Regions from separate parts of the Pseudomonas sp. S3_B08 genome, predicted to be linked through region 2. Evidence: riboswitches for the same ligand, from Rfam matches in the RefSeq annotation. Region 2 holds a riboswitch; each other region holds the start of a gene.
The links. A riboswitch is a leader RNA that binds a small molecule or an ion and turns the genes downstream of it on or off. The one in region 2 is predicted to bind cobalamin.
Positions count from the first base shown of each region.

Region 1: it holds a riboswitch for cobalamin, as region 2 does, so the genes downstream of both, cobO (cob(I)yrinic acid a,c-diamide adenosyltransferase) here and cobW (cobalamin biosynthesis protein CobW) in region 2, are expected to answer to the same signal.
Region 3: it holds a riboswitch for cobalamin, as region 2 does, so the genes downstream of both, AB4N73_RS10150 (ABC transporter substrate-binding protein) here and cobW (cobalamin biosynthesis protein CobW) in region 2, are expected to answer to the same signal.

Region 1 is NZ_CP162750.1:659,183-669,552, reverse strand. It holds gene cbiB (adenosylcobinamide-phosphate synthase CbiB) at 1-80, opposite strand, end outside; gene bluB (5,6-dimethylbenzimidazole synthase) at 77-727, opposite strand; gene AB4N73_RS03160 (cobyrinate a,c-diamide synthase) at 724-2,106, opposite strand; gene cobO (cob(I)yrinic acid a,c-diamide adenosyltransferase) at 2,103-2,714, opposite strand; cobalamin riboswitch at 2,797-3,026, opposite strand; gene AB4N73_RS03150 (hypothetical protein) at 3,189-3,773, shown strand; gene AB4N73_RS03145 (PQQ-dependent sugar dehydrogenase) at 3,840-5,153, shown strand; gene AB4N73_RS03140 (C40 family peptidase) at 5,281-5,817, opposite strand; gene AB4N73_RS03135 (C40 family peptidase) at 6,033-6,650, opposite strand; gene hda (DnaA regulatory inactivator Hda) at 6,842-7,546, opposite strand; gene AB4N73_RS03125 (AI-2E family transporter) at 7,753-8,826, opposite strand; gene AB4N73_RS03120 (DUF2066 domain-containing protein) at 8,861-9,919, opposite strand; gene purM (phosphoribosylformylglycinamidine cyclo-ligase) at 10,293-10,370, shown strand, end outside.
Region 2 is NZ_CP162750.1:1,470,038-1,480,407, forward strand. It holds gene AB4N73_RS06685 (cobalamin biosynthesis protein) at 40-453, opposite strand; gene AB4N73_RS06690 (CbtA family protein) at 450-1,151, opposite strand; gene AB4N73_RS06695 (CbtB domain-containing protein) at 1,163-1,360, opposite strand; cobalamin riboswitch at 1,484-1,702, opposite strand; cobalamin riboswitch at 2,586-2,797, shown strand; gene cobW (cobalamin biosynthesis protein CobW) at 2,897-3,961, shown strand; gene cobN (cobaltochelatase subunit CobN) at 3,965-7,813, shown strand; gene AB4N73_RS06710 (ATP-binding protein) at 8,029-9,039, shown strand; gene AB4N73_RS06715 (vWA domain-containing protein) at 9,012-9,704, shown strand; gene AB4N73_RS06720 (TerC family protein) at 10,061-10,370, shown strand, end outside.
Region 3 is NZ_CP162750.1:2,238,340-2,248,709, reverse strand. It holds gene metE (5-methyltetrahydropteroyltriglutamate--homocysteine S-methyltransferase) at 1-112, shown strand, start outside; gene AB4N73_RS10160 (ABC transporter ATP-binding protein) at 323-1,087, opposite strand; gene AB4N73_RS10155 (FecCD family ABC transporter permease) at 1,084-2,100, opposite strand; gene AB4N73_RS10150 (ABC transporter substrate-binding protein) at 2,097-3,110, opposite strand; cobalamin riboswitch at 3,252-3,443, opposite strand; gene AB4N73_RS10145 (ParD-like family protein) at 3,653-3,880, shown strand; gene map (type I methionyl aminopeptidase) at 3,877-4,668, shown strand; gene AB4N73_RS10135 (ABC transporter ATP-binding protein) at 4,871-6,025, opposite strand; gene AB4N73_RS10130 (ABC transporter permease) at 6,043-6,852, opposite strand; gene AB4N73_RS10125 (ABC transporter permease) at 6,859-7,767, opposite strand; gene AB4N73_RS10120 (ABC transporter substrate-binding protein) at 7,764-8,789, opposite strand; gene ribBA (bifunctional 3,4-dihydroxy-2-butanone-4-phosphate synthase/GTP cyclohydrolase II) at 9,216-10,325, opposite strand.

The DNA of each region.
Region 1 (10,370 bases), 810 kb from region 2:
ACCAGCGGATGCCAGCGTTTCGGTTCACCAAGCAGCGCATCCAGCGCTACTGCGGCGACACTCAGCAACGCCACACTCATTGACTCACTCCCCAATAATTTTCGTACAGCAACTCGTTGAGCGGCCGCGCCTGCGCCCAGCCTTCAAGTACCAGCATCGGCGCCGGATAGAATTCCTTGACCGGGCCGAGACACAACACCGCCAGCGGCTTGGCACCGGCCGGCAACTTGAGCAAATCCGCCAGTGCCTGCGGTTCGAACAGCGAGACCCAGCCCATGCCCAGGCCCTCGGCACGGGAGGCCAGCCACAAATTCTGGATCGCGCAGGACAACGAGGCCATGTCCATTTCCGGCAACGTGCGCCGACCGAAAATGTGTTTTTCGCGATCGTCCATCAGCGCTGCGACCAGCACTTCGGCGCAGTCGTTGATGCCTTCGACCTTGAGTTGCATGAACTCATCGCTGCGCTCGCCAAGGGCTTCGGCGGTGCGGATGCGCTCTTCTTCCACCAGATCGCGGATCTGCCCGCGCAGAGCACGATCGCTGATACGAATGAAGCGCCAGGGCTGCATCAGACCGACGCTCGGCGCTTGATGAGCGGCTTCGAGCAGACGACGCAGCAACTGCGGCTCGACGCTGCCGCCGGTGAAGTGGCGCATGTCGCGGCGTTCGGCGATGGCCTTGTAGACCGCTGCGCGTTCGGCTTCGGAGAATGTGTTGTCGGTCATGGGCCTTTCGCGAGCGGGCTCGCTCCCACAGGGTTCAGGTCATCCATTGTGGGAGCGAGCCTGCTCGCGAAGGCGGCCTCACGATCTGGCGCAAACAATGCCGCAATCGCAGTCGGATTCGACGGAAAATAAAAGTGCACATAGGAAGCCGTCATCCGCCCCTCGCGATAAACCGCCTCAGCGCCGCGCCCGCCATTGGGACTCAGCCCACGGGCAATCGGCGTCAGCTCTGTGGTGGTCAGGGAATGATGATAGGTATGCCCACGCAACTCCCCTTCCGGCAATTCAACCGCCTGCAACGCCAGCGCCGCCAGACGCTTCTGCATCACCGCATCGCCCTTGAGCAAACCGACCAGCTCAGCACGGGTGCCTTCCACGTCAGTCAGAGAATCAAGCAGATAAAGCATGCCGCCACATTCAGCGAGCAACGGCTTGCCCGCCGCATGGTGCGCGCGGATCGCCGCCAGCATTGAAGCGTTTTGCGCCAGCGCGACGTGATGCAACTCTGGATAGCCGCCCGGCAGATACAGGCTGTCCGCCTCGGGCAATTGCGTGTCGCGGATCGGCGAGAAGAAGCGCAATTCAGCGCCCATAGCCCGCAGCAGATCGAGACTGGCGCCATAGGTGAAGGCAAAGGCTTCATCGCGGGCAACGGCGATGCGCACACCTTTTAATAGAGGCTCGGCGGCGATGATCTCAGGCGCGGCGAATTCTACGGCGGGTGGCAGCGCGACCTCGCAACTGCTGGCCAGCGCATCGGCGGCCGCGTCGAGGCGCAGATCCAGATCATTCAATTCGCTGGCCTGAACCAGGCCGAGGTGGCGGCTCGGCAATTCGATACCGGTTTCGCGGGACAGCGCACCGTACCAGCGCAGACCTTCGGTGAGGCTGCCTTCGAGCAATTGCGCATGGCGCAAGGTGCCGACGCGGTTGGCCAGCACGCCAGCGAACGGCAAGTCCGGCTGATACTTGGCCAGGCCCAGCGCCAAGGCGCCAAAGGTCTGCGCCATGGCGGTGCCGTCGATCACGCCGAGCACCGGCACACCGAAGTGGCGCGCCAGATCAGCGCTGGATGGCGTGCCGTCGAACAGGCCCATCACGCCCTCGATCAGAATCAGGTCAGCCTCGGCGGCGGCTTCCCACAACAGCCGGCGACTTTCCTGCTCGCCGACCATCCACATGTCCAGTTGATACACCGGCGCACCGCTGGCGCGCTCGAGGATCATCGGGTCGAGAAAGTCCGGGCCGCATTTGAACACGCGCACCTTGCGCCCCTGATTGCGATGCAAACGGGCGAGTGCGGCGGTGACGGTGGTCTTGCCCTGACCGGAGGCCGGCGCGGCGATCAACACCGCGGGGCAGTGACGTGGTGGCTTCAAAGTTCGACGCCTTTCTGCGCTTTGATCCCGGCCTGGAAGGCGTGCTTGAGCATGCCCATCTCGGTAACCGTGTCGCCCATCTCGATCATTTCCGGCTTGGCGCCGCGACCGGTGACCACCACGTGCTGCATCGGCGGGCGCGCTTGCAAATCGCTGAGCACCTGATCGAGATCGAGGTAGCCGTGCTTGAGGGCGATGTTCAATTCATCGAGCACCACCAGACCGATCGAAGGGTCGCGCAACAATTCACGCGAAACTTCCCAAGCGGCGGTCGCAGCGGCGATGTCGCGCTGACGATCCTGAGTTTCCCAGGTGAAGCCTTCGCCCATGACGTGGAAACGCACCTGCTCGGGGAAGCGGCGGAAAAACAATTCTTCGCCAGTGCTGTTGCGGCCCTTGATGAACTGCACCACGCCGCACTGCATGCCGTGGCCCATCGCGCGGGCGAGCATGCCGAACGCCGAGCTGCTCTTGCCTTTGCCGTTGCCGGTCAGCACCAGCACCAGGCCGCACTCGTCGGGAGAGTTGGCGATGCGTTCGTCGATCACGGCTTTCTTGCGCTGCATGCGCGCCAGATGGCGTTCGTCACGCTCGGGGGAATCAGTCATGGGGGAGCTCTCCGTTGAGGCTGGATAACGGCGGGCAGGCACAAGAATAGACGGCAAAAAGCCTGGCATCGCCCACCGTGATGCCGCTGAGATGGATCAGGCCGGTCTCCGGGCTCATGAGCGGCGTTTCGCCGGACTGCGCGCCTTCCCGCTTCTTTCGAGGCAGTGGCTCAAGGCGCAGTTTTCACTCATTTACCGTTGCGGGGGCAGCGCCGGGATCGTCGTGGCTTCGCTTGAAGACCACCCTCACCGGCTTCCCTGTTTCACTCTGTCGACGCGGGGCCACAGAGCACCTGAAACAAGCGGCGAAGGTTAGAGGGTTGGGGGTGGAGCGTCAATTGAAGAGGCGCTTTGCGCGCGAATAACTGCCGTTGATCCATTGTGCAGCGGCAATCTTGTGCCAGACTGCGACAAGTGATATCAAAGAGCCATGCTTTTCCCGAAAAGCCCACTACAACAATAAGGATGACGACGATGCAAGGCATGATCATCAGCAACCCGCGCCTGGAATTTCTGCGCCCGGTGCTGGAACGCTGGTTTGACTGTATCGATCGCTACAACACCGTACGCGGCGACAACGAAACGCCATATTGGCACGACGAGAAAGCCAATCTCGGCCTGCTCTCGGCAGCGGCGTGGATGGCTGAAATGGTCACGCTGAACGACACGGCCACGCGCAAACAGAACGAAGAAGGCGAACGCAATGCTCGCGCCGACCTGCTGATTGCCGGCGCCGAAGACCGCGCGTTCATTCAGGCCACGCAACGCTGGCCACGGGTCAACAACCTCAACCTGACCCAGGCACTGCTCGACGTCACCGCCGATGCCAAGCGCATCAGTTACGCCAGCGATCTCAAGCTCGGCTGCCTCTTTGTTGCTCCGCAAAAACCTCAGCACAGCGCCAGCCCCGAAGAATTGCAGGACATGGTAGACGACCTGCAAAAGGAACACACCTGCGCCGTGGCCTGGTATTTCCCCTACGCCTATCGCAAATTGCACAGCGACGCGGGCAACTATCATCCGGGCATCGCCATGCTGTTCAAGGAAGCCCGCGGTTGAGCAGTTGAACCATCGGGCCTGCGCCCTCCTCTATGTTTAGGAATGCATTCATAGGGAAGATCAGCAATGCGCAAGGCCCAACTCGCTCTTATCATCGCCGTCGCTGGCGGGCTCGCCGCCTGCGGTGAAACCTCCAGCCTGCAAGTCTCCGACGGCACCGGTCCGTCACCGAAACTGCCCGAACCGAACAAGACGCTGATCCCGACAGTCAACATCGCCCCGGCGGTGGGCTGGCCGGACGGCGCGAAACCGACCGCAGCGGCCGGCACCCAGGTCGCCGCGTTTGCCGAAGGCCTCGATCACCCGCGCTGGCTCTACGTGCTGCCCAACGGCGATGTGCTGGTGGCGGAGACCAATGCGCCGCCCAAGCCCGATGACAGCAAAGGCATTCGTGGCTGGGTGATGAAGAAAGTCATGGGCAAGGCCGGCGCCGGCGTGCCCAGCCCGAACCGCATCACCCTGCTGCGTGATGCCGACCACGATGGCGTCGCGGAAACCCGCACGGTGTTCCTGCAGAACCTCAACTCGCCATTTGGCATGACGCTGGTTGGCAACGATTTGTACGTAGCCGACACTGACCGCCTGCTGCGCTTCAACTACGAGCCGGGCGCCACCGAGATCAAGACCCAACCGATCAAAGTCGTCGACTTGCCCGGCGGCACGCTGAATCACCACTGGACCAAGAACGTCATCGCCAGCAAGGACGGCAACAAGCTCTACGTCACCGTCGGCTCGAACAGTAACGTCGGCGAAAACGGTCTGGATCAGGAAGAAGGCCGCGCGGCGATCTGGGAAGTCGATCGTGCGACCGGCAACCACCGCATCTTCGCCTCGGGTATCCGCAACCCCAACGGCCTGGCTTGGGAACCCACCAGCGGCGCCTTGTGGACAGCGGTCAACGAGCGTGACGAAATCGGCAGCGATCTGGTGCCGGACTACATCACCTCGGTCAAGGATGGCGGCTTCTATGGCTGGCCGTTCAGCTACTACGGCCAGCACGTCGATGTGCGGGTCAAACCGCAGAATCCAGATCTGGTGGCCAAGGCCATCGCTCCGGATTACGCGGTCGGTCCGCACACCGCTTCGCTGGGCCTGACCTTCGCCGAGGGCAACCGCTTGCCGGCGCAATTCAAGGAAGGCGCATTCATTGGCCAACACGGCTCGTGGAACCGCAAACCGCACAGTGGCTACAAGGTGATTTTCGTGCCGTTTACTGGCGGCAAGCCGACCGGGCAGCCGGTGGATGTGCTGACCGGCTTCCTCGACAAGGACGAGAACGCGCTGGGCCGCCCGGTGGGCGTGGTGATCGATCAGCAAGGTGGCTTGCTGGTGGCAGATGATGTGGGCAACAAGGTGTGGCGCGTTTCTGCCAGCAAGTAAGTTAAGCGCGAAGCAAAAAATGTGGGAGCGAGCCTGCTCGCGAAAGCGGTTTATCAGTCAAATCATTGTCAACTGACACTCCGCCTTCGCGAGCAGGCTCGCTCCCACATTTAGTTATGCATACGCACTAGGGGTTATGCGCCAGCTGCCCCGGCTGCAACACCCGCTTGGCGCTCAGATACGCCTTCTGCCAATACGCCTTCGACAGGCTATCGAGCTTGACCGTGCCGCCCGTGGCCGGCGCATGCACGAAGCGCCCCTCGCCGACGTAAATCCCCGCATGACTGACCTGCGAGCCGCCATTGGTGGCGAAGAAGATCAGGTCGCCGGTCTGCAGGCCTTCCTTGCCGACATTCGGCGCCTGCATGACGATCATTTCGCGGGTCGAGCGTGGCAGCGAAATGCCCGCCGCGTCGCGGTAGACGAAACCGATCAGACCACTGCAATCGAAACCGGAATCTGGCGTGTTGCCGCCCCAGCGATACGGCGTGCCGACCAGGCCGAGGGCGCGGAACAGCACGTCTTCAGCAACGGGGGAAAAAGCCTGGGAGGGAGCGAACACGATCGGCGCGCGAACCACGGGGGCTGGCGGCGGTGTGCGGCTGGCGCAGGCGCTGAGCAGCGCGGCGCAAAGGATCAAGGTGAGGCGGGCCGACATCGTCATAAGCAGAACATCCTGATCTGGCTGCGGCTTTCTCTGCCGAATGGACAGAAACAAAACCGCCTGCGTCATCACGCAGGCGGTTTGCCATCAATATAGATTCAGGATTCTAGCGGCTACGCGGCAAACTTCAAGTAAGACTTTAACTTCACCTTGTAAAGTTTAGGTCTACTCCGTTGCCGTGCCGTTTTGTCGCCGCGAACGCAGCGACATCGCGCTTACTTGCGAGCGGTGACCACGGTCGGCGCCATGGCGAGTGCACGCTTGGCTTCGATGAAGGTCTTGCTCCAGTAGCTGTCACCCAGGCTGTCGATGCGAACACCGCCGCTGCGACGACTGCTGGAGTGAATGAACTGGTTGTCACCCAGGTAGATGCCGGCGTGACTGACACGACCGCGACGACCATTGGTGGCGAAGAACAGCAGATCACCCGGCTCAAGGTTGCTGCGCGAAACCAGGGGCGCATCAACGTTGATCATTTCGCGAGTGGAGCGCGGCAGGTTCATGCCCGCCTCTTCGCGGAACAGGTAACCGATGAAACCGCTGCAATCGAAACCGGCTTCAGAGGTACCGCCGAAACGGTAACGAGTACCGATCAGGGACATGCCGCGTTCGAGGATGCTGTCAGCCAGTACAGGAAGCTGATAAGGCTTGCTGCCGTTGAACTGGTTGAGTTCTTTTTCGGTGTCCAGCTCTTCCTGGTAAATAACGGAAGACTGGGCGGTAGCAGAATTCTTGACCTGTTGCGGCGGCTCTTGAACCGGAGAATGAGCAGCACAACCGAATAACAGGGTAACGAGTGCGAGAGGCACGAGGGGTGCGAAGCGCTTTAGCATGGGCACGACCGTGGCTGATAGTTGTAAAGAAGCCGAGACTATGCCCGCTATCGTCCTCATTTGCAAATTCAATCGAACTTTATGTGACTTCCCGGTTTCGCGTTTACATCTAAGCGCGTAACTCGTCTGGCCGGTGAATCGGCGCAGGGACGCGGGTTTTCTGGCGCCTGAAAGCTGGCAAAAGCCCACTACTACCAGCCAAGAGTTTCCTTGAGGAAGGGAATGGTCAGCTTGCGTTGCGCTTGCAGGGACGCCTGATCAAGCTGCTCGAGAAGATCGAACAGCGCGCTCATGCTCCGCGTGCCGCGAGTGAGAATGAAGTGCCCGACTTCATCGGTCAGGTGCAGACCGCGACGGGATGCGCGCAATTGCAACGCACGCAATTTGTCTTCATCGGAGAGCGGGCGCATCTGGAAGATCAGCGCCAGGGTCAGGCGCGATTTCAGGTCGGCCAGCTTCACTGGCAATTCGCGCGGCGAAGTGGACGCGGCGATCAGCAGGCGTCGGCCGCTGTCACGCAGACGATTGAACAGATGAAACATCGCCTCTTCCCAGTCGGCCTTGCCGGCAATCACCTGCAAGTCATCCAGACAGACCAGTTCGTACTGCTCAAGGTTGTCGAGGATTTCCACGCCGCGGTCCATCAACTCGGCCAGCGGCAGATACACCGCCGGTTCGCCCATCTGCTCGAAGCGCAGGCACGCGGCCTGCAACAGATGCGTGCGCCCGACGCCGTGCTTGCCCCACAGGTAGATCAGGCTCTCCGTCCACCCGGCGTCGGCTTCGCAGAGACGCTCGACATAGCCGAGTGCAGCGGCATTGGCGCCTGGGTAGTAGTTGATGAAGGTGGCGTCGTCACGCAGACGCACACCTAGGGGCAGCTGAATCGGTTTCATGCTGACTGAACAGTTCTCAAAGGAACCGTTAGTGGCCTCTGTGTAAAGTTGGCGAAGTTTATACCCGTGAGGCTGAGCGCACAATGCGACAGACCCCAAGCAAAATCAAAGGTTTGCGTTGACGCAGCGGTTTGATGACAGATTCTCTGGCGCCCTCGCTCGAACGAAACGGACCAGCCCGGCCAAGCGCCGGGCGGCCCGCGCCATCACAACTCAGGTTCGTCAACGCCGCTGTAGATCCCGGAATCCTTATACAAGTCGTGGACATGACGCACCAGCACCATGATCACCGCCGCCACTGGCAACGCCAGCAGCACGCCGGTAAAACCGAACAGCTCGCCACCCGCGAGAATCGCGAAGATCACCGCCACCGGGTGCAGGCCGATCCGATCCCCGACCAGCAGCGGCGTCAGCACCATGCCTTCCAGCGCCTGACCGACCATGAACACCGCGACAATCCCGACCATCGGGTACAGATCGCCACCGAACTGGAACAACCCGGCGATCAATGCCGCGCCGATGCCGATGACAAACCCCATGTACGGCACGATCGCCGCGAGCCCGGCAATCAGGCCGATCAACAGCCCCAGCTCCAGACCGACGATCATCAGGCCGGCGGCGTAGATAACGCCCAGCGCAACCATCACCAGCAACTGCCCGCGCACAAACGCGCCGAGCACTTCGTGGCACTCGCCCGCCAGCGCAACCACGCGCTCTTCGCGATCACGTGGGAGCAGGCTGCGGATCTTGCCCATCATCACGTCCCAGTCGCGCAACAGATAGAAGCTCACCACCGGGATCAGCACCAGATTTGCCAGCCAGCCGATCAGCGCCAGGCTCGAGGCCGTTGCCTGACTCAACACCACGCCGACGATGTCGGTGGTCTGACCCATGTGCTCGCTGATCGCGGCTTTGACTTTATCGAACTTCCAGAAGCCGTCCGACAGCCCCAGTTTCGCTTGCGCCCACGGCACAGCGGTGTGCTGCAACCAGTCGAGCATCTGCGGCGCCAGCTCGTACAAACGCAGCAACTGTTTGGCGAGCATCGGTACCAGCACCAGCAGCAACGCCGTGACGATCAAGGTGAACAAGGCAAACACGGCAATCACGCCCCAGGTTCGCGACAGCCCAAGCCGCTCCAGACGATCCACCAGCGGGTCGAACAGATAAGCCAGCAACAACGCGACCAGAAACGGCGTGAGGATCGGGTGCAGCAACCATACAAACGCGCAAAGCAGGACTACCCCACCGAGCCAGAACCAACGCCGCGTATCGGCCATTTACCACTCCTGATGCTTCTATATAAGGAAAGACTTACCAGCGAAACCGCAACGACGGTGCCGCCGCTGCCGGGGTTGGCGCTGCCACCGCAGGCGTACCATCCGCCGCTGGCTGGGCAGGCGCCACCGGGGCCGGCGCTTCGGCCGGCAGCTCCTGCAACTTCGCCAGCGACAATTGCGCGCGCAACTGATCGGCGCTGCCATTGACCCGATAGACGATCCGATCGCCCTGCACGCTTTGCAGACGCACGCCGAAGGGTTCGAGTAACCGCAGCAGCGCCGCATAATGCTCCAGATTCATGCCCTGCACTTCCAGGGTCTGCTGACCCGATGCGCCGGGTTTGGCGACAAATCGCGGCGCCAGACGCTCGGCCACAGCCAGCATCACCGCATCGGCAACCGCAGCCTGATCGGCGCCCTGCACGCTGCCGGCCTCTTTCTGATCACCGAGCCACAAGCGCCATTTTGCCTGCCACTGTCCGCCCTCTTCGCGGGCATGCACCGCCAGCAAGGCGTCGGCGTTGTAGCGCTCCGAAGCACTGCGCAAGGGCGCGGGGTCAGCGCTTTCCAGCGCAGGTGCGGTGGCGACCAGTTGCTCGCTGAGATCAGCCAGCGGCAAGCGCAGTGGCAAACCGCGATGTTGTGCGGCCGTGCGCAACGCTGAGGCTGCGGCCTGACCGTCACCGACCAGGCTCGCACCTTCAGTTGAATCGTTCAGCCACCAGCCGAGGATCGACGGTCGACTGGCGCCCCACACCGGCAACCCGGCCCGACGCAAGGCCTGCTCGGTGGTTGCCGGATCGAAATCGACTTTCAGCACTTCCGGTGGCCCGGCATCGAAACCGAACTGGCTGATGATCTGCTGCGGGTCCTTGCGGATCGGCGCCAGCCCCGGGCTCTGCGCGGCTTTCGGGTCGCCGGTCAGGCGCAGCACCAGGGTATCGAGCGCTGCCTGCGTGGCGCGATCGCGCTCTTCCGGCGCCTGGCCGTTGACCGGCTGACGCACCTGATACAGACCTTTGAGGTTTTCGGCATGGCTCGCCAGGCTGACCAGCGTCAGGCAGCCTACAAATAACAATTTACAAAAACGCATGGAAAATTCCCGTCGACAGGAGCGGCTGGAACACGCCGCGTGAACCGGTTGAGCAAGGCTGTGACCCCCACCTCTTGCAAAACATTCACACGGTGGCGGTAAGTTTTTGCACAGTCCTAACGATAGACGGTTAATCGCCACACCTTATACAGGCAGTCATACGCTGCGATTGCAAAAAATTTCCGCCGATATGGCCCTGCCCGTCGGTGCGAGGATGGCCGCTGCCCCTCAAGCCTGATAAAATCGCGCGCCTTCGCAGACCGGCAACAGCCGGGCCCCTCGAAACTCGCGTGAGGCGATCGCCCATCGAGTTCGATGTTCCCGCTGAACTCGGTCGTTACCCCCTGAATCCCCTCCCCTAAAGGCCTGGATCATGAGCAAGCAACCCTCCCTGAGCTACAAGGACGCCGGTGTAGACATCGACGCCGGTGAAGCATTGGTCGAACGCATC
Region 2 (10,370 bases):
GAAGCGTGCTCATGATCGATGGCGGGGATTATCGGGATTTTATGCAGCGCCGGCCAATGCCAGCGTGGCCTGCGCATATTTCTGCCGGTGGATCAGCAGTTTCGCCGGCGCCTGAATCAGTTGCTCGGCGAGCGCCAGCGCGGCGCTTTCCGCCACGCCGTAGCAGCCGGTGCGCTCAAAGGCGATCTGCGATTGATGGCTGAGGCGCTGCTGATAGGGCGCCAGTTCGGCACTGTTGAAATACTGCAGCGGCAGGTTCAATTGTGTGGCCAGTTCCAGCAACCCCGGTTCGTCGCGCTTGAGGTCGATACTTGCCAAAGCCTTGACCGCTCGCAGCTCGATGCGGTGCGCCTGCAACGCTTGATCGAGTAACGCACGCAACGTACTGGCCGGGCAGCCCCGCTGGCAGCCGAGGCCGACCACGAGGGTCGGCGCTGCGCGGTCATCGGTCATGCCTGATATGGGCCTGCGCTTTTGCGGCGGAACAACCATGCACTGATCAGGCCCAAGGCCAGCCAGAACGCGACGTTGGTCAGCTGCGAAGCGATTTTGAACTGGGTTTCCAATGCCTCTGGAGCGAGCATCGAATGCACCTGCGGTTGCGGGGCGCCGATCACATGCGGCACGGCGAGAATCGCCACACCGAGAAGCTTCATCAGCCAGTGACGACTGAAGGCAATCAGTGCCAGACCGACGGCGGTCGAAGCGGCAGTGCCGATCCACCAGATCTGCCGCGAGGCCAGATCGGCGGCGGCTGTGCCCGGCAACTCAGGTGGCAGGCCCAGGGTCGGCGCGAGAACGAACGTGGCATAACCGGCCAGACCCCAGAGCAGCCCTTGCGAGGTCTTGGTCGGCGCGCGCAGGGTATAAAGACCGGCGAGCATCAGGGCGAAACCCACCGCTACCACCAGATTACCGCCAGTGGTCGAGACCACACGCTGCCAGCCGTCTTCCGGCTCCCAGGCTTCGCCATCATGGCTGTGGGCGGCGGTGCCGGCGGCGTGTTCGTGGACTTGCGCGACCGGTTCGGATTTCTCGAAGGTTTCGGCCTGCAGAATCAACGGTGATACCCAGAAACTCTGTAGCAAGGTCAGCAGCAGGGCGGCCAGCAAGCCGGTGAAGCCTGCGGTTTGCGCGATACGCTTGATCATTTCGGCAGGCCTCAGTGGCACGGGAACGCGGCGCTGTGGCGGGTATCGTGGGCGGCGTTGTGCACCGCTTCGATGTGCGAGAAACCGGCGAACCAGACCAGGCTGGCGCCGAGGATCGAGGCAAAGAGGGCGGCGGCGACGCGTTGGCCGAGTGTGGTGCTGCTGGAAATGGGGTCAGTGTGGCTGACAGTGTTACTGATGATCGACATAGCGCTTCCCTCTGAAATGTCAGCGGGTAAACAGAGCGCATGAAAATCCCTGCGGGCCGGGCACGCAGGGATTTCGAACAGCGCCCGCCCACCGCGGGTTTGTTTGTGTTCAGCGGCGCTTGCGCGTGCTGGGTGTTGCGGGCCGGTCTCCGGGCTCGCGAGGGGTTGGCTGGTCGCCGACCTGCAAGCATCACCTTCCCATGCCGGGGCACAGTGGATCTGACGCTTCGCTCGCTTACCGTTGCGGGGGCAGCACCGGACTGACATGGCTTTGAGTAAAGCACATGATTCACCGGTTTCCCGTTTCACCCTGTGAGGGGCACCCGTAACAAGGTGTGCAGGAGAACATGGGTTTGGGTTTTTAGTCAATTTCCGGGAGTTTTCGGTACTGCGGTGGGGGTATTTTTCTGATGTTTTTGTGTGTATATCCGTTGCTGCGGTAACGGCGGCTTAGGGTTTCGCCCTTACGGCGAGTCACCTTTTCCAAACGCCGAAAAAGTACCCAAAAAGGCTTGCTCCTACGTTCGGCCCTCGCAGGCTCGGCTTCCTTCGCTCCGGGACTGATCCGAGCGCAGCGGCTCCGGTTTGCTTCGCTGCACCTACACTCGCTGTGTACGACTGCGTCGTACGGTCGCTGCGCTCCCACGCCCGGATCAATCCCTCCACTCAGCCTTCCGACGTCGCCGGTGGATCAAGATCAAGAGCACTCGAGCTTGCGCTCATTGTTGAGTGGTGCGGCTTCGCCGCGGGCAGCTGCGCTGCTTTGCTTTTGCTTTTGTGGGAGCGAGCCTGCTCGCGAAGGCGGCCTGACAGCCGACCTGTTCTTGAGCTGGTGCGCGATCCAACTGTAGGAGCTGCCGAAGGCTGCGATCTTTTGCCTTTGCCTTTGCTTTTGCTCTGGCTTTTGATCTTTTGCCCCTTCGGCAGGCTTCGTTACGGGATCGATCCGGGGGTGGGAGCGCAGCGACCGTACGACGCAGTCGTACACAGCGGAAGGAGGTGCAGCGAAGCAAACCGTAGCCGCTGCGCCCGGATCGGTCCCGTAACGAAGGTACCCCGAGCCCCAGCGAGCGGGCCGTACGCCGGGGCAAAGCCTTTTGGTTCCTTTTTGGCGTTTGAAAAAGGGACTCGCTGTAAGAGCGAAACCATAAGAAGCCGTTACCGCAGCAACGGATATACCCCCAGTTTCAGACTCACCGACCATTGACCCACGACGGACCCATGCGTAGCCTTGCGCTTTCGAGGTTCTTCGGCACTCGCCGAAGCTAAGAAGGGAACGCGGTCAAAGCCGCGGCTGCCCCCGCAACTGTGAACGGTGATGTTCGTTGCCACGCCACTGCCAGCTCAACCGATGAGCCAGCGGGAAGGCGCAATGGACGCCAGGCCCAACGCCTGAACGCCGTCAGCCAGGAGACCTGCCTCGTCACAGATTCTCACTACAACCGGGCGGGGTGATCCGGTGGCGAATGCTTCCGGCGTGCACGCGCGCTGCCGGTTCTCGTCCCGTATGCCCGCCGCTTGCCAAAGGGCATACCGATGAAAACACTGGCCAAACTCCCCGTCACCATCGTCACCGGTTTCCTCGGTTCGGGCAAAACCACGCTGCTGCGGCACATGCTCGACAACGCTCAGGGCCGGCGCATTGCGGTGATCGTCAACGAGTTTGGCGAGCTGGGCATCGACGGTGAAATCCTCAAGCAATGCACCATCGGCTGCACCGAAGAAGAGGCCAGCGGCCGCGTTTATGAGCTGGCCAACGGCTGCCTGTGCTGCACCGTGCAGGAAGAATTCTTCCCGGTGATGCGCGAACTGGTCGCCCGTCGCGGTGACCTCGATCACATTCTCATCGAAACCTCGGGCCTGGCCCTGCCAAAACCGCTGGTGCAAGCCTTCCAGTGGCCGGAAATCCGTAGCGCCTGCACCGTTGACGCGGTGATCACCGTGGTCGACAGCCCGGCCGTCGCTGCTGGCACCTTCGCAGCGTTCCCGGATCAGGTCGATGCCCAGCGCAAACTCGATCCGAACCTTGATCACGAGTCGCCGCTGCACGAATTGTTCGCTGATCAACTGGCCAGTGCTGACCTGGTCATCCTCAACAAAGCCGACCAGACCAGCGCGGAAGATCTGGCTCGGGTGCGCGCTGAAGTCGCCGAAGAGCTGCCGCCAGCGGTAAAAATCATCGAAGCCAGCAACGGCCGCCTGCCGCTCGACGTGCTGATCGGTCTCGGTGCCGGCTCCGAGGAGCACATCGACAGCCGCCACAGCCACCACGATCACCACCATGACGGTGATGACGACGACCACGATCACGACGCCTTCGATTCGATCTCCATCGAATTGCCGCAAGCCGACGAAAGCCTGCTGCTCGACGCGCTCACGCAACTGGTGGTGCAGCACGGCATCCTGCGGGTCAAAGGCTTCGCGGCGATTCCGAACAAGCCGATGCGCCTGTTGATCCAGGGCGTGGGCACGCGTTTCGACAAGCATTTCGACCGCCAGTGGGGTGCCGACGAAGCGCGGGTGACGCGTCTGGTGCTGATCGGTCAGGAGCTTGATGCGGCACAACTCGAAGCGCAATTGCGCGCTGCGCTCAGCGTTTAAGCCATGCACCTGCTCAGGACCCAGCCGGGCGGATTCGTCTCGGACGACAACATTGCCGACCTCGGACAAACCCCCGCCGAGCTGGTGATCCTGTGCAGCGGCGATTCCAGCCTGGCGCTGCTCGCGGAGGCTGCGCAGCAACTGCCCGATGATTATCCGAGCCTGCGTCTGGCCAACCCGATGCAGGTGCAGAATCATGCCTCGGTCGATCTGTATGTCGACGAAGTGCTGCGCCACGCCAAGGTCATTCTGATCTCACTGCACGGCGGCATCGCCTATTGGCGCTACGGTGTCGCGCGGCTGGTCGAGTTGTCCGAACGCGGCGTGCAACTGATTCTGGTGCCCGGCGATGACCGCCCGGACCCCGAGCTCAGCGACTTGAGCACGGTCAGCGCCGACGTGCGCGATCGACTCTGGCAATTCCTGCGTCAGGGCGGCATGGGTAACGCGCTGGATTTCTTCCGTTGCCTGGGCAACCAATGGTTCGCCCGCGATTACCCGTGGAGCGAGCCGCAAACCCTGCCGCGCACGGCGATTTATCACCCACAGAAAAACAGCGCTGCCCTGAGCGACTGGCAAGCCGAATGGCTGCCCGGTCAACCGGTGGCGGCGCTGTTGTTTTATCGCTCGCATTTGCAGGCGGCGAACACGGCGTTCATCGATGTGTTCTGTCAGCGTTTGCAGGCAGCCGGACTCAATCCGCTGCCGATCGCGGTGGCCAGTCTGAAAGAACCCGGTTGCTTGTCGGTGGTCGAGGACTGGCTGGATGAAGTCGAGGCGGGGGTGATTCTCAACACCACCGGTTTTGCCCAATCGAGTCCCGAGGCGCCGCATCTGCGCCCGTTTCGCCGCAACATCCCGGTGATTCAAGCGATCTGCGCCCAGGACAACGAGCCTGGCTGGCGCGACAGCGAGCAGGGCCTCGGGCCGCGCGATCTGGCGATGCACATTGCTTTGCCCGAACTTGACGGACGCATCATCAGCCGCCCGATCAGCTTCAAGGATCTGGCCTGGCGCAGCGAGCGCAGCCAGTCCGATGTGGTCTGTTATCGCGCCCAACCTGAACGCATGGATTTCGTCGCCGAACTGGCGCGGCGCTGGATTGCTCTGGGGCGGGTGCCCAATGGCGAAAAACGCATCGCGCTGATCCTCGCCAACTACCCGACCCGCGACGGCCGCATCGGCAACGGTGTCGGCCTCGATACGCCAGCGGCGGCGCTGAACATCCTCCGCGCTTTGCGCGAAGAGGGTTATCCGGTCACGGCCGAGTTGCCCGATAGCGGCACCGAGCTGATCCAGCAATTGCTCGGCGGTGTCAGCAACGACCTCGACAGTCTCGACCTGCGCCCGTGCCAGCAAAGCCTGGCGATGGACGATTACCTGGCAATGTTCAACGCGTTGCCGGAGGCGAATCGCGCGGCGGTACTCGAGCGCTGGGGATCGCCACACAACGATCCGATGTGTCGCGACGGCCGGCTGATGATCGCCGGTCTGCGTTTCGGTCTGACCTTTGTCGGCATCCAGCCGGCCCGCGGTTATCAGGTCGATCCCAGCTCGGTGTATCACGACCCGGATCTGGTCCCGCCGCACGGCTATCTGGCCTTCTATTTCTGGTTGCGCAACACCTACGGCGCCCACGGCGTGATCCACGTCGGCAAGCACGGCAATCTCGAATGGCTGCCGGGCAAAGGTGTTGGGCTGTCGGAAAACTGCTGGCCCGACGCGCTGCTCGGGCCGTTGCCGAATATCTATCCGTTTATCGTCAACGATCCGGGCGAGGGTGCCCAGGCCAAACGGCGCACGCAAGCGGTGATCATCGACCACTTGATGCCACCGCTGACCCGCGCCGAAACCTATGGGCCGCTGCGCAATCTGGAGTTGCTGGCCGACGAATATTACGAGGCGCAACTGCTCGATCCGCGCCGTGCCCGCGAGTTGCAGCGCGACATTCTGCAATTGGTGCGGGACACGCAGATCGACCGCGAGCTGCAACTGGATGCAGCGCTGGACAGCGATGCCGATGCGGCGATCTGGTTGCCGCGTCTCGACACTTATCTGTGCGATCTGAAGGAATCGCAGATTCGCGATGGGTTGCACATTTTTGGTGAATCGCCGAGCGGGCGCTTGCGTATCGACACCTTGCTGGCGTTGCTGCGCATCCCGCGCGGTGACGGTAAAGGCGCGCAGTCGAGCTTGTTGCGAGCGTTGGCCAAGGCGTTTGAGTTGGGCTTCGACCCCTTGGATTGTGCATTGGCCGATCCTTGGAATGGCCCGTGTCCGATCGAGTTGCAGGCCATCAGCGAAGAAGTCTGGCGCACCGCCGGCGACACCCGCGAACGCCTCGAACTCTTCGCCGCAGACCTGATCTTCCAAGCACTGAATGTCCCCTGTGGGAGCGAGCCTGCTCGCGAAAGCGGTGAGTCAGGTAAATCATTGTTGAATCACACACCGAGTTCGCGAGCAGGCTCGCTCCCACAAGGGGCGGGTTGGGCTGAGGTTGATTCGATACTCGAGCATCTGCGCGAAGTCGTCGCCCCGCGCCTCGACGCGTGCGGCCCCGCCGAAATGCGCGGTCTGCTCGACGCCCTCAGCGGTCGTTTCGTCCCGGCCGGCCCCAGCGGTGCGCCCAGCCGTGGCCGCCTCGACGTGTTGCCCACCGGGCGTAATTTTTATTCAGTCGACGTGCGCAATCTACCGACCACCACCGCGTGGCGCATCGGATTCCAGTCGGCAACGCTGATTCTCGAACGACACTTGCAGGATCACGGCGATCACTTGCGCCACCTCGGCTTGTCCGTGTGGGGCACTGCAACCATGCGCACTGGCGGCGATGACATTGCTCAGGCCATGGCGCTGATGGGCGTGCGTCCGGTCTGGGCCACGGGCAGTCAGCGCGTGGATGATTTCGAGATTCTGCCGCTGAGCCTGCTCGATCGTCCGCGAGTCGACGTGACGCTGCGGGTGTCGGGGTTTTTCCGTGATGCGTTTGCCAATCTCATCCGCCTGTTCGACGCCGCCGTGCAAGCGGTGGCCGCGCTGGACGAGCCGGATGACTTGAACCCACTCGCCGCCAAGGTGCGTGCCGAACGCGAAGCGCTGTTGCAATCAGGCCTCGACGAGGACACGGCGCGGCGTCAAGCCGGGTGGCGGATTTTCGGGGCGAAACCGGGAGCGTACGGCGCCGGGGTGCAAGGCGCTATCGACGGACGTCTGTGGCAGTCGCGCGAAGACCTCGCCGAGGTCTACCTGAACTGGGGCGCCTATGCTTACGGCGGTGCCGACGAGGGCACGGCCGCCCGCGCGCAATTCAGCCAGCGCCTGAGCCAGGTGCAAGCGGTGCTGCAAAACCAGGACAACCGCGAGCATGACTTGCTCGATTCCAACGATTACTACCAGTTCCAGGGCGGCATGCTCGCGGCGGTGGAGACGCTGCGCGGCGAAGCGGCGGCCAGCTATCACGGCGATCACAGCCAACCGGATCTGCCGAAGATTCGTACCTTAAAGGAAGAATTGAACCGCGTGGTGCGCTCGCGCGCGGCGAATCCGAAGTGGATCGACGGGGTCAAGCGTCACGGCTACAAAGGCGCGTTCGAACTGGCGGCGACGGTTGATAATCTGTTCGCCTTCGATGCGACTACGCAATTGATCGACGACCATCAATATGCGTTGCTGGCGGAGGCATATTTGCTCGATCCGGCGACCCGGGATTTTGTTCGTGAGCATAATCCCCATGCGCTGCGCGACATGACCGAACGCATGCTCGAAGCGCAGCAGCGCGGGATGTGGCAGGAGCCGGGGGCTTATAAGGAAGCGCTGGAGAATTTGCTGTTGGATATCGAGGAAGATATGTAGCCGCTAAAAAGCTACCCTCACCCCAGCCCTCTCCCGGAGGGAGAGGGGGCCGATCTTTAGCGCTGTCGAAGTTTGCGTCGACCCGATGCATCACGTCGACAGAACTCGAGAGGCCATCACGGTCTGTTCCCTCTCCCTCTGGGAGAGGGCTAGGTGAGGGCAACAACTGACACACCACAACGTCACGACCATCCACGACCACGAAAGAGAAACCCATGACCGACACCCCGCATTTCCCGCTCTCCGCCGTGGTCGGCGCCGATGACTTGAAACTCGCCCTGTGCCTGACCGCCATCGACCCGAAAATCGGCGGCGTACTTATAGAAGGCCCGCGCGGCATGGCCAAGTCGACCCTGGCCCGGGGCCTGGCGGACCTGCTCGCCAGCGGCCAATTTGTCACGTTGCCATTGGGCGCAACTGAAGAGCGCCTGGTCGGCACCCTCGATCTCGACGCTGCCCTGAGCGGCGCTCGCGCGCAGTTTTCGCCCGGTGTCCTGGCCAAGGCTGACGGTGGCGTGCTGTACGTCGATGAAGTCAATCTGCTGCCCGATCATCTGGTCGACCTGCTGCTCGATGTCGCCGCCAGCGGTACCAACCTGATCGAACGTGACGGCATCTCCCATCGGCATTCGGCGAAATTCGTTCTGATCGGCACCATGAACCCGGAAGAGGGCGAGCTGCGGCCGCAACTGCTTGACCGCTTCGGCTTGAACGTTGCCCTCAGCGGCCACACCGCGCCCGCCGAACGTGGACAGATCATTCGCCGGCGGCTGGATTTCGACAGCGATCCACAAGGGTTCTGCGCGCAGTGGGCGAGCGAGCAACACATCCTGCGTTCGCGCTGTGAAAGCGCCCGCGAGCGCTTGGCAGCCATCCCGCTGGATGATGCGGCATTGGCGTTGATTACCGAGCGTTGTTTCGCCGCCGGCGTCGATGGCTTGCGCGCTGATCTGGTCTGGTTGCGCGCGGCTCGCGCCCATGCGGCATGGCGTGGGGCCGATGCGATTGCTGAAGAGGATATCGACGCGGTGGCCGAATTTGCCCTGCGCCATCGCCGTCGCGAACAACCTTCATCCAGCGCCCAATCACAAGCGCAATCTCCGTCAGGCACAGACAGCAAATCCGGCGAAGGCCAGGGCCAGTGGGGCGAGATGCCGGCAACGGCGCAAGCCACCGGTGCCCGCCGCGAAGTTCCGAGCTGGCCGCCACAGGCAAAAAAGCCCTAGGCATTCGCCCCCGATCCGACGCGGGGGCGAATGCCAGACCCCGTGCCGGACAACTCGATAACGGTCGTCAGGGCCAACGCCAGAGCGCCAGCAGCGGTTCGGTGAACTGGCCGGGCACGCTGCTCAATGGCCTCCCTCAGCGTCGCGCTGATTTGCTGTTTCAACAGCGTACCCGTTCGCCCCATGAAGTCTGGCTGGTGATCGTCGACGCGTCGGCTTCGACCCGTCGCCATCAGGCCTTGAGCGATGCCAAGGGCCTGCTCGCGCAGTTGTTCGACGATGCTTACCGCCAGCGGGCGCGGCTGGCGTTGCTGACCGCCAGTGGTTCTGCGCCGAAATGGCAGGTGCAAGGCTTGAAGGCCTCAAGCGGCCTGAGCGCCTGGCTTGACGGTCTGGGCGCTGGTGGCGGCACGCCGTTGCTCGCGGCGCTGGAGCAGGCGCAGCAATGGCTGACGGTTAGACGCAAGCGCTTTCCCGCCGAACAGCAACGCTGCCTGATCGTGACCGATGGTCGCTTGAAAGAGCTGTCGGGGTTGCCGGTGCTGGCGTGCCCGGGATTGCTGATCGACATCGAACGCGGGCCGATTCGACTGGGCCGGGCGAAGGATCTGGCGACCGCGCTGCAAGCGCAGTATCAGCATATCGATGAGCTGGGTCTACGCTGAAACCGCCGCACCGCTCGCACCCTGTGGGAGCGAGCCTGCTCGCGAAGGCTTTTTCGGCAACGCTGAAAATCTTCGGTTACATTGATTCATACAGATCTTGAAATGATTTACCGCTGTGGAGCGGACCAGTCGACCCTGTACGCTCGAAGGCCATTTTTCATTCAGGATCTACATGAACACCCTCTCGGAGCCTCCCAGTCAGCACTCTCCAGCGCAACGTTGCGCGGTCTTGATCCATTCGCAGCATCCTGTTTTCCGACTCCCGACTATGGTTGATAACGCGGCTCTTGAGCCTTCGCGTTGCACTTCGCCGTGTCCGGCCGCCTGAATTCACTGAAGAGAGATCGAGACGTTTTATGGAATGGTTAGCGGATCCCACGGCCTGGTTAGGCCTGTTGACTCTGATCGTGCTGGAACTGGTGCTGGGTATCGACAACCTGGTATTCATCGCAATTCTTGCCGACAAACTGCCGCCGCATCAGCGTGATCGTGCGCGCATCATCGGCTTGTCGCTGGCGTTGATCATGCGCCTGGGCCTGTTGGCGAGCATTTCCTGGCTGGTCACGCTCACGCAACCGTTGTTCGAGGTGTTCGACAAGAGCTTCTCCGGCCGCGACCTGATCATGCTGTTTGGTGGTGTGTTCCTGCTGTTCAAAGCGACGATGG
Region 3 (10,370 bases), 770 kb from region 2:
GCTGTGGGTCAATCCGGATTGCGGGTTGAAGACCCGAGGCTGGCCAGAGACCGAAGCGGCGCTGGTGCACATGGTCAGCGCCGCGCGGCAACTGCGCAAAGAGTGGGCCTGACCCTTTACCGCCCTGGAATACATAACCTTTGTGGGAGCGAGCCTGCTCGCGAAAGCGGTGTGTCAATCGACACCATGTTGGATGACCTGACGCCTTCGCGAGCAGGCTCGCTCCCACAGAATTCGCGTTCTCCCCGTCATTCACGGCAACACACAAATCCTTTGTGGGAGCGAGCCTGCTCGCGAAAGCGGTGTGTCAGCCACCCATGCATCAGGCAAGGAAGCGCAATATCGGCGCACCATCGAACGGGTCTGTCAGATAGTGCGCCCTGACCCCGAAAGTCGTCTGTAACCGCTCCGGCGTCAGCACGTGCAGCGGCTCGCCCAGTGCCACCAGACGCCCGCGCTCCAGCACCGCCAGGCGATCGCACTTGAGCGCCTGATTGAGATCGTGCAGGGCGATCAGCGTGGTCACCGGCAGTGCGCGCACCACTTGCAGAATGCTCAACTGATGCTGGATGTCGAGGTGGTTGGCCGGCTCGTCGAGCAGCAGGATCTGCGGGCGCTGCGCCAGTGCGCGGGCGATGTGCACGCGTTGGCGTTCCCCGCCGGAGAGGCTGCGCCAGAGGCGGTTGCGCAGGTGCACGGCGTCGACGTCGACCAGCGCTTGCTCGACGATGGCGTCATCGGCCGGCGACCACGGTTGCAGCGCCGACAACCACGGCGTCCGCCCCAGCGCCACCGCGTCGAACACGCGAATGCCATCGTCGGTATCGGCCTGTTGCTCAACCACCGCGAGCGTCTGCGCGATAGTGCGCCGGGACATCTTGCCCAGCGTCCGACCGTCGAGCTGCACATGGCCCACGCTCGGTTCACGCAGGCCGGCGAGCAGTTTCAGCAGCGTGGATTTACCCGAACCGTTCGGCCCGACAATGCCCAGGGTCTCGCCGCGCTGAACGTCGAGGCTGACACCGTTGAGCAACTCGGCACCGCGCACCTTGAAGCCCAAACCAGCACAACTCAGAACCGTGTTCATCGCGCCGATCTCCGGCCTACCAGAATCAGCGCGAACACTGGCGCGCCGACCAGCGCGGTAATCACGCCGACAGGAATCACCTGACCCTTGATCAGGGTGCGTGACAGCACATCGGCGGCGATCAGAAACACTGCGCCGCCCAACGCACTGGCAGGCAGAAGACGCGCATGGCCGGTGCCGAGCAACAACCGCGCGGCATGGGGAATCACTAAGCCGACAAAACCGATCGAGCCGACAATCGACACCATCACCGCCGTCACCAGCGCGGCGCAGCCAATCAACAGAATCTGCACACGTCGCACTGGAATGCCGAGAGACGCCGCCGAGTCCGCACCAAAGGTGAACGCATCCAGCGCCCGGCGATGCCACAGACAAACAACCAACCCCAACACAGCCACCGGCACCGCCAGCCACACCGACGGCCAGCGCACGCCGCCGAGATTGCCGAGCAGCCAGAACATGATCCCCCGCGCTTGTTCGGAGCTGGCCGAGCGGGTGATCAGGAAAGCGGTGAGGGCGTTGAACAGCTGCGAGCCGGCAATCCCGGCCAGAATGATCTGCCCGGTGCCGCTGGCCGAGCCGCTGACTCGCGCCAACAGGATCACCAGTGCGAAAGCGGTCACCGCGCCGGCAAAAGCACCGACCGACAATGAAATCGCCCCGGCACCGACGCCGAGCAGGGCGACCATCACCGCGCCGGTCGAGGCGCCAGCAGAAATTCCCAGCAGATACGGATCGGCCAACGGATTGCGCAGCAGCGATTGCAGGATTACGCCACAGGTCGCCAGACCGGCGCCGCAGGCCGCCGCGACCAGCGCGCGGGTCAGGCGATAGTTCCAGACAATGCCTTCGTCGATCGGGTCGAGCACATAACCGGCGCCCCACAGCTTGTTCGCCAGCACCTGCAACACCACGCTCGGCTCGATCGAAGTCTCACCAATGGCCACGCCGCCAATCAGCGCGACCGACAGCGTCAACAGCACCAGCAGCAAACGGATCAGGCGTCTGCTCATGGCGACAGGTCGTAGCCGTTGATGGCGCTGGCCAGTTGTTCGAGGCCGTCGAAGGTGCGCAGGCTGGCCTGCATGGCCATGGCGTCAAGGATGATGATGCGGTTGTGCTTGACCGCGTCCATGTTGCGCGTCACCGGATCACTGCGCAGGAAGGCGAGTTTCTTCTGATAGTCGTCCGCCGGGAAACGTCGACGATCCATGCGCGCGATCACCAGAAACGTCGGGTTGGCCTTGGCGATGGTTTCCCAGCCGACGGTTGGCCATTCTTCATCCGACTCGACGACGTTGCGCACGCCGAGGGTGCTGAGCATGAAATCGGGCACACCTTTGTGCCCGGCCACGAAAGGCTCGATGTCCATCTCGGCGCTGGAGAACCACACCAGGGCGCTGACGTCTTTGCGCTGCTGCTTTTTCGCGGTGGCGATCGACTGCGCGAGGCTGGCTTTGAGCTGCTCATTGAGCTGCTCGCCACGCGCCTGCACATCGAAAATCGCCGCCAGTTGGCTCACGCTTTTGTAGATGCTGTCGATGCGAAACGGCGCCAGCCGCGTGCCGTCCGAACCGACGAGGTTGTCCTTGGCTTCGCAATCGGAGGGCAGCAGATAGGTCGGAATCTTCAGTTCATGAAACTGCTCGCGGGTGCCGACCGCGCCTTGCGGGCCGACCATCCATTCCAGCTCGACGGCAACCAGCTCCGGGCGTTTAGCGATCACCGCTTCGAAACTCGGCTCGTTATCGGCGAGGCGCTCGATCGTGTCGTTCTGCGCTTTGTATGTGCTCAGCACGTCGTTGAACCACAGCGAAGTGCCAACGACTTTGTCGCCCAGACCCAAGGCATAGAGCATTTCCGTGCCGGCCTGGCCGATGGTCACCGTGCGCGCAGGCGCGTGCTGAAAGGTCAGGCTGCTGCCACAGTTTTCGACGGTCAGCGGATACGCAGTCGGCGCCGCTTGCGCCAGGGGGCAAAGACTCAGAGTGGTGAGCAGGGTGGCAACGCGGGGCAGCAGCATGTGGCAGTCTCCAGAGGGAACCGTACGGGAGTGGGCGGGTACGGTTTGGAAACACACCTCGGGCGCGGTCGTGGAAACTGCGCAAGGCCGGCACGGGGAAAATGCGCACGGCACGATGTCCTTCCCGGACACCCCGCCGGTTGGTCAGTCACTGTGCCGGCAGGTCTCCTGACTGATGCGTCATCGCCACGCTCCGGCCTTCCCGGGGTTCACCCAGTGGCAGTCGAGGAGCAGGCTCGGCACCTACAGTTGCGGGGGCAGTTCCGATTGATGCGTGGAGCACCTCGGATTCCCTATTAATTCCGTGTGGAAACCGGCGCGGGCATGGTAGTCGATCAGGCCGCTGATGGGGAGCCGAATCTGCTTTGGTAGGAGCTGCCAAAGGCTGCGATCTTTTGATCTGGTCTTTAACGGGCAAGATCAAAAGATCGCAGCCTTCGGCAGCTCCTACACGGGTGCGTGTTTGCGTGGCGAAGCGTTTGCAATCCGAGGGTAAGCTTGGCTAGTATACGATCCATATACATTTCGTATCGGATATAGACATGGGCATCGTAAAGATTTCAGAGGACATGCACGAGAATCTGCGCATCTCCAGCAACGCCCTCAGCCGCTCGATCAACGCGCAGGCTGAGCACTGGATGCGCATCGGCATGCTCGCCGAGCTGCATCCCAATCTCGACCACAGCGCCATTTGCCGCCTGCTGATCCGCGCCGAACAGAATGGTGGGCTGGATCTGCAACAACTGACTCAGGAAGCCGTCAGCGCATGAGAAACCAGATCAAGATCAACACCCCGGCCGACATCGAAAAATCCCGCGCTGCCGGCAAACTCGCCGCTGAAGTGCTGGCAATGCTGGTGCCGCATGTGAAGGCTGGCGTGACCACCGATGAGCTGGATCGACTGTGCAACGATTACATCGTCAATGTGCAGAAGGCGGTGCCAGCCAATGTCGGTTATCACGGCTTCCCGAAAACCGTCTGCGCGTCGGTCAACGATGTGGTGTGCCACGGGATTCCATCGGGTACGCCATTGAAAGACGGCGACATCGTCAACCTCGACATCGCGGTGATCAAGGACGGCTGGTTCGGCGATACCAGTCGCATGTATGTGGTGGGCGAGGCGACTCGTGAAGCGCAGCACCTGATCAAGACCACCTACGAAGCCATGTGCGCAGGCATCCGTGCAGTGAAGCCGGGCGCAACGCTGGGCGATATCGGTCATGCGATCCAGCGCCTGGCGGAGGCGGAGGGCTTCAGCGTGGTGCGCGAGTACTGCGGCCATGGCATCGGCAAGGTCTATCACGACGAACCGCAAATCCTGCATTACGGCTTTCCCAATCAAGGGCTGAAGCTTAAGGCCGGGATGATTTTCACCGTGGAACCGATGCTCAATGCCGGCAAACGCCATGTGAAGAACATGCCGGATGGCTGGACCGTATTGACCAAGGATGGCTCCTTGTCGGCGCAGTGGGAGCATATGGTCGCGGTGACGGAGACCGGGTTTGAAGTGCTGACGGCTTGGCCGGATGAGATTGAAGGGTACCGGGCCATTGGCTAATACCGTGTCGCCTGCTTGCCCTCACCCTAGCCCTCTCCCAATGGGAGAGGGGACTGACCGAGGTGTTGTGCGAGATACGCCGACGTGCGATACCGAGTCGAACTTACATTTTGAACAGCATTAAGATCGGCTCCCTTTCCCCCTCGCCCCCCGTGGGGGAGAGGGCTGGGGTGAGGGGGTAGATCCAACTGACTCAGCGCAATCAGTGAGCACCGGCAGCCTTGTTCAAGTCGCTCTCGGTCCACTCGGTATAAACACAAGCATCCGCCGTCGCCCAGCGCACCCGTACCGGATCGCCGGCCTTGAGCGGCATGCCCGCTGCCGATAGCGCTTTCACCGTCATCGACGTCCCGCCCGCAGTCACCACGCTGCAGGTCTGGCTTTCACCGAGAAACAGCACCTCCACAACGTTCGCCGACACCTCATTCCAGCCCGCTGCCAGCGGCTCATCCAGCGCCTGCTGCGTGCTCAGCGCCAAGGCCTTTTCCGGACGCACCATCAGCAGCACATCCTGATCAGTGTGCAACCCGGACGTCAGCCGAATCGACAACGACTGGCCCTCGAAACTCGCCGCTGCATTGCCTTGCGCCTTGAGCTTGAGGAAGTTCGAATTACCCAGGAACGACGCGACAAATGCATTCGGCGGATTCTGATAAAGGTCATAACCACTGCCCAGCCCGACAATCTTGCCGTGGCTGAAAATCGCGATGCGTTGCGACAGACGCATGGCTTCTTCCTGGTCGTGGGTCACGTACACGATGGTGATACCCAGGCGTCGGTGCAGTTGGCGCAGTTCATCCTGCAAGTCCTCGCGCAGCTTCTTGTCCAGCGCGCCCAACGGTTCATCCATCAGCAGAATGCGCGGCTCGTAAACCAGCGCCCGGGCGATGGCAACCCGTTGTTGCTGGCCACCGGACAGTTGCGAAGGGCGGCGATGGGCGAACTGTTCGAGTTGCACCAGCTTCAACATCGCATCGACGCGCTTTTCGCGCTCGGCCGCAGCCAGTTTGCGAATGGTCAGAGGGAAGGCGATGTTGTCGCGTACCGACAGATGCGGGAACAGCGAGTAACGCTGAAAGACCATGCCGATGTCGCGCTTGTGCGGCGGCACGTTGACCAGCGACTGGCCGTTGACGAGGATCTCGCCGCTGCTCGGTGTTTCAAAACCGGCGAGCATCGACAGCGTGGTGCTTTTGCCCGAGCCGCTGGAGCCGAGGAAGGTGAGGAATTCACCGTCCTTGATGTCCAGCGAGATATTGTCGACGGCAGCGAAATCGCCGTAGTGCTTGTTCAGGTTGCGCAGGCTGACCAGGGGTTTGTCGTTCTGCTGGGATGCGTCTTTGATCACGGCACTCATGTCGTACTCCTGGGCGCTCAGGCGCTGATTTCGTTGCGCCGGCGCAGGGCGACGGCGATCACCATGACCAATACCGACAGGCCGATCAGCAGCGTCGAAGCGACGGCGATCACCGGGGTCAGGTCCTGGCGCAAAGTGGTCCACATTTTCACGGGAAGGGTTTGCAGAGTCGGGCTTGCCATCATCACGCTGAGCACCACTTCGTCCCAGGAAACGAGGAAGGCGAAGAGGGCGCCGGCGACCATCCCCGGACGAATCGCCGGGAACGTCACCTTGAACACCGCTTGCAAGCGCGAGGCACCGCAGATTACCGCCGCGTCTTCAATCGACTGATCGAACAGCTTCAGCGAGTTGATGATCGAGATGATGGTGAACGGCAGCGCGACGATCACATGGCTGACGACGAAGGCGAACATCGTTCCGGTGTAGCCGAGCTTGAGAAACAGCGCGTACACCGCCACGGCAATGATCACCAGCGGCACGATCATCGGCAGGGTGAACAGGCCATAGAGCATCTCGCGGCCGGGAAAGCGTCCGCGCACCAGCGCAAACGCGGTCGGCAAACCGAGCGCCACAGCGCAGATGGTGGTCAGCACGGCAACTTTTAGGCTGGCGGCGGCGGCGTTCATCCAGTCGGGATTGGAGAAGAACTGGCCGTACCATTTCAGCGTCCAGCCCGGTGGCGGGAACACCAGCCACTGCGAGGAGCCGAACGACAGCAGCACGATGAACACGATCGGCAACAGCAGGAACAGGCCGATCAGCCCAGTCGTAGCGTAGAGGCCGAAACGCATGCGCCGGCTCATGGCATTGGGGGTCAGGAGCATGTCGGCTTACCTCGCGTTACTGGCGCCAACCGGGGATTCCGGTTGAAGCTTCAGGTAGAAGTAGAACAGCACCAGGGTAATTGCGATCAGCAACGCGGCGCCGGCACTGGCCAGGCCCCAGTTGAGGAACGATTGCACCTGCTGAATGATGAACTCCGGCAGCATCATGTTCTGCGCCCCGCCGAGCAGCGCGGGGGTGACGTAGTAACCGAGCGACATTACGAACACCATCAAACCGCCGGACGCCAGACCCGGCCGGCACAGCGGCAGGAACACCCGGAAGAAGTTGGTCCACGGACTGGCGCCACAGATCGAGCCGGCCTGCAGGATCATCGGGTCGATGGCCTGCATGGTCGCCTGCAACGGCAGTACGATGAACGGGATCATGATGTAGCTCATGCCGATCACCACGCCCGTCAGGTTGTGCACCATCTCCAGCGGTTGATCGATGATGCCCATGGCCATCAAGGTCTTGTTGATTACGCCCGAGGCTTGCAGCAACACCAGCCACGAATAGGTGCGGGCGAGCAGGCTGGTCCACATCGACAGCAGCACGATGTTGAGGATCCAGCGCCCCCAGCCGCGCGGCACCAGGGTGATCGCCCAGGCCAGCGGAAAGCCCAAGAGCAGGCTGAACAGCGTCACCAGCCCGGCCACCGAAAAGGTGTTGAGCAGCACTCGCGCATAGGCCGAGTTGGCGAACAACTGTTCGTAGTTGCCGAGACCAGGCACAGGTTCCAGCACACCGCGCAACAGCAGGCCAATCAACGGCGCGAGAAAGAACAGGCCGAGGAACAGCAGCGCCGGTACGAGGTTGCCGGCGCCGCGCCAGCGTTGCTTGAAAGCCGAACCGGCAGCGCCGGCGGCGCTCCCGGTGGCAGTGGAAGGACGGGGCGCAGTGGCCGCGATTTTCATTTGACCAGCCATTCGTTCCACCGTGTCGCGATAGCCGGACCGTTCTTGGCCCAGTAAGCGAAATCAAGGGTGATCTGATCCTTGGCGTAAGCCGTCGGCAGGTTGGGGGCCAGCGTCGAATCCAGACGCTCCACACTGTCGAGGTTGACCGGCGCGTAGGCGGTCAGGTTGGAGAAGTCGGCCTGGCCTTTGGCGCTGCTGGCATTGGCGAGGAACTTCATCGCCGCATCTTTGTTTTTCGAGCCTTTGGGGATGACCAGAATGTCGGCCATGACCAGGTTCTGCTTCCAGCTCACGCCGACCGGTGCGCCGTCTTCCTGCAGGGCGTGCACCCGACCGTTCCAGAACTGGCCCATGCTCGCTTCGCCGGACGCCAGCAGTTGCTGCGACTGCGCACCGCCGCCCCACCAGACGATGTCTTTCTTGATGGTGTCGAGTTTCTTGAAGGCGCGATCCAGATCCAGCGGGTAGAGCTTGTCAGCCGCAACGCCGTCGGCCAGCAGCGCCAGTTCGAGCACGCCGGGGCTTGGCCATTTGTACAGGGCGCGCTTGCCCGGGTAGGTCTTGGTGTCGAACAGCGCGCTCCAGTCCTGCGGCTTGTTGGCGCCGAGCTTGCCTTCGTTGTAGCCGAGGACAAAGGAGAAGAAGAACGAACCGACGCCGTGATCGCTGACAAAGCGCGGGTCGATCCTGTCGCGCTGGATCACTTTGAAATCGAGGGGTTCGAGCAGGCCTTCGGCAGCGGCGCGCAGGGCGAAATCGGCTTCGACATCGACCACGTCCCACTGCACGTTGCCGCTTTCGACCATGGCCTTGAGTTTGCCGTAGTCGGTGGGGCCGTCCTGGACGACGGTGATGCCGCTGGCCTTGCTGAACGGATCGGCCCAGGCCTGTTTCTGCGCATCCTGGGTGCTACCGCCCCAGCTGACAAAATTCACGCTTTCGGCAGCCATTGCAGCCTGGCCGGTAACGCTGAGCAGTCCCGCGAAAAAGATCGCGGTTGCAGCTTTGTTCAACACCATGTTCACGCCCTCATTGTTGTGTTTTTGAGCGGGCCTTGCGTTGTTGCCCGCCTGTCGGGAGCAGTAGCTGGACGCTTTTTCACGTCGTCCGGTATATGGAATATCATATTATGGTATTCCAAACTTTGTGCAAGCACTTTGCCTTACCGGTTATCTGGCCGGTTGGTTTTTTTGAGCCGTTCGGCCTGAGATATTTTGTGAATGTGAGATCCAGCCCCTCACCCCAGCCCTCTCCCAAGGGGAGAGAGGGAAAGGGAGTCGATCTTCATGCTGTTCAAAACCGAGCCCGATTCGGTAATGGGAAAGGAGTGGATCCGTATGCTGCTCAAAGCTGAGTTCGACTCGGTATCCCAGGTCGATGTATAGCGACCGGTCAACGCGGTCGGCTCCCTCTCCCTTTGGGAGAGGGCTGGGGTGAGGGCGGCGTCATTCAGTGAACGGAATGCTCTCAACCACCTCAAGGTCATACCCGGTCAACCCTGCATACTTCAGCGGTGGGCCAAGGTGGCGCAGCTTGCCAACCCCAAGGTTCTGCAGAATCTGCGCCCCCGTCCCGACCTCGGAATAAATCCGCGACTGCGAGCGGCTGAACTGCCGTGGCGGCTGGGTCAACTGCGGCACGCGCTCCAGCAACGCCTGCGACGATTCATGATTGGCCAGCACGACCACAACTCCATGACCTTCCGCCGCGACCCGTTGCAACGCTGCCCAGAGGGTCCAGTTCGTCGGTCCGCTGTACTCGGCGCCGACCAGATCGCGCAGCGGATCGATCACATGCACGCGCACCAGCGTCGGCTCTTCGCGGCGCAGGTCGCCCATGACCATCGCCATGTGCACGCCACCTTCGATGCGATCTTCGAAGGTGATCAAACGGAAGGTGCCATGCACCGTCGGCAGCTCACGTTCACCGATGCGTTCGATGGTGTGCTCGGTGCTCAGGCGATAGTGGATCAGGTCAGCAATGGTGCCGATCTTGATCCCGTGTTTGCGTGCGAACTGCTCCAGATCCGGGCGGCGGGCCATGGTGCCGTCGTCGTTCATCACTTCGACAATCACCGAGGCGGGGGTGAACCCGGCCAGGCGCGCCAGATCGCAACCGGCCTCGGTGTGCCCGGCGCGGGTCAGCACGCCACCTTCCTTGGCGCGCAACGGGAAGATGTGGCCTGGCTGCACCAGGTCTTCGGCGCGGGCATTTGGCGCCACGGCGGCGGCGACTGTGCAGGAGCGATCTGCGGCGGAAATGCCGGTGGTCACGCCGACCGCCGCTTCGATCGACACGGTAAATGCAGTGCTGAACACACTGCCGTTGGCGGGTACCATTTGCTCCAGGCCCAGACGCTGGCAATGTTCGTCGGTGAGGGTCAGGCAGATCAGCCCGCGTGCTTCGCGGGCCATGAAGCTGATAGCCTCCGGCGTGCAACGGTCGGCGGCCAGCAGCAGGTCGCCTTCGTTCTCGCGGTCTTCGTCATCGACCAGCAGGACCATTTTGCCGAGGCGATAATCTTCGATGATTTCTTCGATGCTGTTGAAGGCCATGCTGGACTCTCAGGGTTCGTTGGAAATATATTGGTATACCATAAT